Linked DNA regions of Streptosporangium becharense. The protein of the gene in region 2 interacts with the protein of the main gene of each other region in a pairwise test. Links are inferred from orthologs where the notes say so. Each region holds a gene or a part of one and is shown on either strand. Other genes may lie near its edges.

The links.
Region 1: the proteins of F4562_RS13415 (region 2) and ileS interact in binary tests that used the Escherichia coli proteins (3 or more experiments, as listed by UniProt). The link is inferred for Streptosporangium becharense from one-to-one orthologs.

The regions. Positions count from the first base shown.
Region 1 is NZ_JACHMP010000001.1:1,571,185-1,575,221, reverse strand. What follows is about bases 170-3,898. They hold ileS (isoleucine--tRNA ligase), read right to left. Parts: upstream 3,523-3,898; coding sequence 370-3,522; downstream 170-369. Other genes in these bases: F4562_RS06720 (hypothetical protein), read left to right, coding at 170-201. Outside these bases: more of F4562_RS06720, read left to right, coding at 1-169; F4562_RS06710 (TraR/DksA family transcriptional regulator), read left to right, coding at 4,016-4,037. UniProt on the Escherichia coli protein: Catalyzes the attachment of isoleucine to tRNA(Ile). As IleRS can inadvertently accommodate and process structurally similar amino acids such as valine, to avoid such errors it has two additional distinct tRNA(Ile)-dependent editing activities.
Region 2 is NZ_JACHMP010000001.1:3,136,376-3,139,570, reverse strand. The notes cover bases 96-2,982. They hold F4562_RS13415 (D-ribose ABC transporter substrate-binding protein), read right to left. Parts: upstream 2,103-2,982; coding sequence 1,089-2,102; downstream 96-1,088. Other genes in these bases: F4562_RS13410 (ABC transporter permease), read right to left, coding at 2,289-2,982; F4562_RS13420 (sugar-binding transcriptional regulator), read right to left, coding at 96-852. Outside these bases: more of F4562_RS13420, read right to left, coding at 1-95; more of F4562_RS13410, read right to left, coding at 2,983-3,195. UniProt on the Escherichia coli protein: Part of the ABC transporter complex RbsABC involved in ribose import. Binds ribose. Also serves as the primary chemoreceptor for chemotaxis.

The DNA.
Region 1 (4,037 bases), 1.6 Mb from region 2 along the record:
GTCCCCGGAACGGGGAAGGCGGAGCCCGAGGCGGGCGGCGCGACAGTGAAGATCATCTCTGGTACGCGCCGCTTCCACGAAGCCTCCTGCCCCATCGTCAAGGGCGCCGACATCGGCGGCACCGGTGTGGAGACCATGTCCCGCGCCGAGGCTGAGGAGGCGGGTCTGAGCGGCTGCCCGATCTGCCGGAACGACCGCTAGGCGCGCCGGTCACGAGCGTCGCCGGTGGCGGGGGATCACCCGATCGACGGTGAGGACCTCCGGGGATGGAGCAGCCGTGCTCCATCCCCGGAGGTCTTCGCGTTCCGCCGGGCGGAACATCCGCCTCCACCGGCCCGCGGCGGGGTTCGCCGCCGCGGGACGGTGGGGTCAGGCCGTGACGCGCCGGAGCTGGAAGGTCAGGCCCAGGTCGCCGTCGTGGTGGACGGGCAGGCCGTCGGCCGAGCCCTCGGTGAAGGAGACGGCGAGCACCTCGTCGGCCACGGCGCCGCCCTGGGTGCGCAGAGCCTCGGCCAGCTCGGGGTCGCCGGTGGACCACCAGACGTCGATCCGGTCGCTGATGGCCAGGCCGGTCGACTTGCGGGTGTCCTGGAGCAGGCGGACGACGTCACGGATCAGGCCGGCGCGGCGCAGCTCGTCGGTGATGGTCAGGTCCAGGGCGATGGTCTCGCCGGCCCCGGACTCCACCGCCCAGCCCGACCTCGGCTGCTCGGTGACGATCACGTCGTCGGCACCCAGCTCGACCGTGCCCAGCTCGCCCGCGTCCACCGTGACCGGCGAACCCGAGCGGAGCGCTCCGGCCAGTGCCGCGGGGTCGGCGGCGGTGACGGCCGCGGCGACCAGCTTGGTCTGCGAGCCGAACCGCTTGCCCAGCGCCCGGAAGTTGGGCTTGACCGTGTACGCCACCAGGTCGGCCCCGATCCCGGAGAGGTCCTCCAGGTTCTTGACGTTGAGCTCGTCGGCGATCAGCTCGCGCAGCTCCGCCGAGAGGCCGGCCCAGCCGGGGGCGCCGACCAGGGCCCGGCCGAGCGGCTGACGGGTCTTCACCCCGCTCGCCGCGCGGGCCGAGCGGCCCAGCTCCACCAGGCGGCGCACCAGCGCCATCTGCTCCGTCAGCGCGGGATCCAGCAGTTCGGCGTCCGCCCGGGGCCAGGAGGCCAGGTGCACCGACCCCGGGGCGTCGGCCTGACGGAGGACGTCCCAGACGTGGTCGGTGGTGAACGGCACCACGGGTGCCATCAGCCGGGTGACGGTCTCCAGGCACTCGTACAGCGTGGCGAACGCCGCGGTGTCACCGGCCCAGAAACGCCGGCGCGAGCGCCGGACGTACCAGTTGGACAGGTCGTCGAGGAACTCGGTCAGCCGCCGCCCGACCCGGGCGGTGTCGAAGACGTCCATCGACGCGGTGACCTCGCTGACCGTACGGTGCAGCTCGGCCAGGGCCCAGCGGTCGATCAGCGGGCGCGCCGCGGGAGCGGGGGCCTCGGCGAGCCGGGACGGGTCCCAGGACTCGGCGTTGGCGTACAGGGTGAAGAACGACGCGGTGTTCCAGTAGGTGAGCAGGACCTTGCGGACGATCTCCTCCAGGGCGCCGTGGCCGACCCGGCGGGCCGCCCACGGGGAGCCGGAGCAGGCCATGAACCAGCGCAGCGCGTCGGCGCCGTGCTGGTCCATCAACGGGATCGGCTGGAGCACGTTGCCCAGGTGCTTGCTCATCTTGCGTCCGTCCTCGGCCAGGATCAGGCCCAGGCACAGCACGTTCTCGTACGACGACCTGCCGAACACCAGCGTGCCGACCGCCATCAGCGAGTAGAACCAGCCGCGGGTCTGGTCGGTGGCCTCGCAGATGAACTGCGCCGGGTACGCCGCGTCGAGCATGTCGGCGTTGCGGTGCGGCGCCCCCCACTGGGCGAACGGCATCGAGCCGGAGTCGTACCAGGCGTCGATCACGTCCGGCACCCGGCGCGCCTCGGCGCCGCAGGCGGGGCAGGGCAGCGTGACGTCGTCGACGTAGGGACGGTGCGGGTCGAGGCCGGAGACGTCGCGGCCGGACAGGCGGCTCAGCTCCTCCAGCGAGCCGACGCAGGTCACGTGCGACTCGTCGGCGGTGCAGACCCACAGCGGCAGTGGGGTACCCCAGTACCGGGAGCGTGACAGCGACCAGTCGACGTTGTTGCGCAGCCACTCGCCGAAACGGCCCCACTTGATCGTCTCGGGGTACCAGTCGGTCTTCTCGTTCTCGGCGAGCAGTTCGTCCTTGATCGCGGTGGTGCGGATGTACCACGCGGGCAGGGCGTAGTACAGCAGCGCGGTGTGGCAGCGCCAGCAGTGCGGGTAGCTGTGCTCGAAGTGGTTGCCCCGGTACAGCAGGCCGCGCTCGGCCAGGTCGGCCGTCAGGCCCTCGTCGGCGTCCTTGAAGAACTTCCCGCCGACCTGCGGCACGCTGTCCAGGAAGCGGCCGTCGGGACCGATCGGGTTGACCACGGGCAGGCCGTACCGCTTGCAGGTGGTCATGTCGTCGGCGCCGAAGGCGGGCGCCTGGTGGACCAGGCCGGTGCCGTCCTCGGTGGTGACGTAGTCGCCGAGCACCACGTAGTGGGCGCCGGGGATGTCGACCAGGTCGAACGGGCGCCGGTAGGCGGTGTGCTCCAGTTCGGCGCCGGGGAAGGAGGCCAGCACCTCGGCGTCCTCGCCCAGTGCGGCGGTCAGCAGCGGCGCGGCGACCACCAGCACCTCCTCGGAGCCGGCCGGTCGCGCCGCGACGTAGGTCACGTCGGGGTGCACCGCGACGGCGGTGTTGGACACGAGGGTCCAGGGGGTGGTCGTCCAGATCAGCAGCGACGCGCCGAGCTCGGCGAGCGGGCCGGAGACGGCGGGCATGCGGACGTAGACCGACGGGCTGGAGACCGTCTCGTAGCCGCCCGGCTGGCCCAGCTCGTGGTCGGACAGGCCGGTGCCGCAGCGGGGGCAGTACGGGGTGATCCGGAAGTCGCGGAAGAGGAGGTCCTTGTCGAAGATCACCTTGAGGGACCACCAGACGGACTCCACGTACGCCGGGTCCATCGTCCGGTACGCCTGGGACAGGTCGATCCAGTACCCCATGCGCTCGGTCATCTCTTCGAAGGCGTCGACGTGCCGCAGCACCGACTCGCGGCACCGGGCGTTGAACTCGGCGACGCCGTACTCCTCGATGTCCTTCTTGCCGGACAGGCCGAGTTCCTTCTCCACGGCGACCTCGACGGGCAGCCCGTGGCAGTCCCAGCCGGCCTTGCGGGGCACGTTGTAGCCCTGCATCGACTTGTAGCGGGGGAAGACGTCCTTGAAGACGCGGGCCTCGACGTGGTGCACGCCGGGCATGCCGTTGGCGGTGGGCGGTCCTTCGTAGAAGACCCAGTTGGGGCCGCCGGAGTTCTGCTCCACCGAGCGTTCGAAGATCTTGCCGTCCCGCCACCGGCCGAGCATCTCGTGCTCGAGTGCGGGCAGGTCAACCTGCGCGGGAAGAGAACGGAAATAGGCGGACATAACGGGTGGGACCTCCACGCGACGCTGAAACGGGCAGTGGTGTGGAGGGACGAGACCTCGCGGCCCCGCGGTACCACCCTCCTTGACCTTCACGGGGAAGGCCCTCTTCCTTCGGTCTGCGGCCGGGTCTACTGGGCCGTCGCGACCGCCTCGGCGGGCGTCGGGCTGTTCTTCCGGCGGCTCCGGGGTGATTTTCCCTCCGCGCCTCGCCCCGGGCTCGCACCGTCCCCGGGTCGCTCCCGCGAGGGGCAGCGGAGGTAGTTGTCCCCATCATCGCTTTGCAGGTTCCACACGATAACGCACCCGCACTGCGGAAGCTTCCCCATATCGGTGAGGGCTGGGGGGAATCAGGGGGAAGGGGCTGGATGTTACGGGAGTGGTAAACAATGCGGCGGGTCGTTTGCCGTTCTGTTATGGCGGACCTATGCTGCCCGCACCGTTTACCGCATCGGAGACGGTCCGATCGAGCGAGGAGGCCGCCATGGCCGCGACTGTGCGCGCTGGTGAGAGCGCGG
Region 2 (3,195 bases):
GTCGACGCTTATCCCCACGACCCGCCGGTCGAAGGCGGAGTCGACCACGTCGCCGTCGGCGTCGAAGAAATGCAGGCAGACGTCGCCGACGGCGCCCAGGGAGCGGAGCTCCTCCTGGTCGGCCTGGCTGACCGCGTTGCCGCTGCGCAGCAGGAGGGGGGAGGGCTCCAGGCTGCCGATGCCGACCAGCACGACGGTCAGCTCGCGCCACTGGGACATGACGTCGACGACGGCCGCGTCCTGGAGCAGGGCGTCGCGGATCACGGGGGTGCCCACGACGCCGGCCGACGGGACGAAGACCGGCCTGGCCCGGGTGACGTCGGCCAGGCGGCTGATGAGGCGGGTGGCGTGCACCTGCGCCTCGGGGCTGCCGACGCCGCCGACGACCTGCATGACGCGGTCGGCGACCTGCACGCTCTTGGGGTGCATGCGGTCGACGGCGGCCAGCAGCGTCTCGCTCCAGGAGGAGATGCCGATGACGTCGCCGCCCTTGAACGTCGTGTCGAAGTAGGCCGCCGCGGCGGACGCCAGGGCCGGGATGACGTCGCCCTGGGCGCCGTCGGCGTCGACCACCACGGCGTCCCGCAGCGAGTACCGTCGTTGCAGGTCCTCTTCGAGCTCGGTGTGCACACCTTCCGGGAGGACGACCACGGTGCGCACGATGCCCCTGGTGATGGCCTCCTTGAGCAGGCGGGAGACGCGCGGCTGCGAGATGCTGAGCGCCGCGGCGATCTCCGGCTGCCGCATGCCCTGCTCGTGATACATCCGGGCCACGCGCGCCAGCAGGCGCAGATGGTCTGTGGCCACGGCGCGGCCGGAGCCGTGGATCCGCCCCATGTCGGGGACGACCATGCACCGCCTCCTGTTCGACGTGTGGAAACCGGCTCTGTCTTCGATCCGCCCGACGGGGGGTGACGCGGAGCCGGTGGCGGCGTGCGGGGAGGACCGAATTCCTTCTCACCCGCGGCCGACGACTCAGCGTACCGCTCGGATCCCTTCCGCGCCCGGCGAGCCCGGACATACGGGCGGCCGGACCCGGCCGTACGGGGACGGGGTGCGGGGACGGACGGCCCGTCCCCGCACCGCGGTCACTTCCGGCCGAAGACGCCGAACTCGTCGGCGTTCTCCTTGGTGACCAGCTCGCAGTCGATGGACTGCTTCTCCTCCTTGCCGGTGGAGCCGTTCTTGATGAACGCGTCCGCCTGCTCGACGGCGCTCTGCGCGGCCAGCGCGGCCGGCTGGAGGGCGGTGGCGTGCATGTCACCGGCCTTGATCGCGGCGATGGCGTCGGGGCTGCCGTCGAAGCCGACGACCACCACCTTGTCGAGCATCCCGGCGGCCTTGAGCGCGGCCACCGCGCCGAGCGCCATGGTGTCGTTGCCCGCGATCACGCCCTGGATGTCGCGGTTCTTCTGGATGATGGTCTCCATCTTGGTGAACGCCTCCTGCTGGTCCCAGTTGGCGCTCTCCTTGGCCACGAGCTTCAGGTCCGGGTACTGGGAGATCACGTCCGAGAAGCCCTTGGACCGCACGCTGGCGTTGGTGTCGGACTCCTTGCCGACCAGCTCCACGTAGTTGCCCTTCTCCTTCATCGCCTCCACGAACGACTGGGCGGCCAGCTGGGCACCCTGGGAGTTGTTGGAGACGATCTGCGCCTTGGCGACGCCGGTGGCGTTGATCTCACGGTCGATCAGGAAGACCGGCACGCCGGCCTCGGTGGCCTTGCGGACCGGGCCGATCGAGGCGTCGGCACCGGCGTTGTCCAGGACGATCGCCTTGGCCTGCCGGGAGATGGCGGCGTCGATCAGCTCGCTCTGCTTGTTGGGGTCGTCGTCGTGGGAGGCCACCGACGTCTCGTAGCCCAGCTCCTCGGCCTTGGCCTTGGCGGAGTCGGCCTCCGCCTTGAAGAACGGGTTGTCGTGGGACGGGGTGATGATGGCGATCAGCCCGCCCGCCTGGCCGCCGCCTCCGCCGGTCGGGCTGGCGGAGACCGCCTGCGCGCCGGGCGAGCTCTGCGCCGGTGCGCCGGTGCTTCCGCACGCCGCCAGCAGCGAGGTGCCGGCGAGGAGCGAGAGCGCGAGGCCGACACCGCGGCGACGCATGGACTCAAGGATGGGAACGGACATCTCCGACCTCCGGAAGGTGGTGAACTGCACTGTGGATGAGGGGTGAGGTGGCCGCCCCGGAGGGCGGCCGGCCCGGCTGCTCGCCGTCGGGGCCGGGGAGATCCGGCTGGGCCGGCTGGCCGGGTGGACCGGTGGTGCGCGGACGGGGCGGGCCCGTCCGCCCTAGGACGCCGGTTCCGGCTGTTTGCTGGCGGCCACCGCCGAGACGGCGGCCCCCCGCCGCTTGAACCGCTGCTGGCCCTGGTCCAGCATCACGGCGAGGATGATGACGGCTCCCTTGATGACGATCTGCCAGAACGTCGACACGCCCAGGATGACCAGGCCGTCGGCGAGGAAGCCGATGACGAAGGCGCCGAGGAGGGTGCCGCGCACGGTCCCGCGTCCCCCGCTCAGCGCCGCGCCGCCGATGACGACCGCCGCGATCGCGTTGAGCTCGTACGTCTCACCGGCCTGCGGCGCCGCCGAGGTCAGCTCGGAGGCGATGATGAGGCCGGCGACCGCGGCGCACGCGCCGGAGATCACGTAGACGGCCGTCTTGACCCGGTTGATCGGCACGCCGGACAGCTCCGCCGCCCGCTCGTTGCCGCCGGTGGCGTACAGCCATCGGCCGAAGGGGGTCTTGACGAGCAGCAGCGTGACCAGGACGGCGAGAACGATCATGATCCAGATCGAGGTGGGCAGGCCGAGCGGGCGTCCGCTGCCGAGCAGCCCGAACCCGGTGTTGCCGAGCTCGGGGTTTCCGGCCAGGTTGGGATAGGTCGAACCGCCGGAGATCAGCAGTGCGGCGCCGCGCGCCACGTACAGCATGCCGAGCGTCGCGATGAACGGGGCGACCCGGAACCGGGTGACGAGCACCCCGTTCACCAGGCCGACCAGCATGCCGACCGCGACGCACAGCACGATGACGCCCCACACCGGCGGGTAGGCGATCAGGTCGAGGAAGCCCAGGTTGAGCCCTTGGAGCAGCTCACCGGCGACGACCCCGGACAGGCCGACGATCGAGCCGACCGACAGGTCGATGCCGCCCTTGAGGATGACCAGCAGCATGCCGAGTGCGATCACCGCGTTG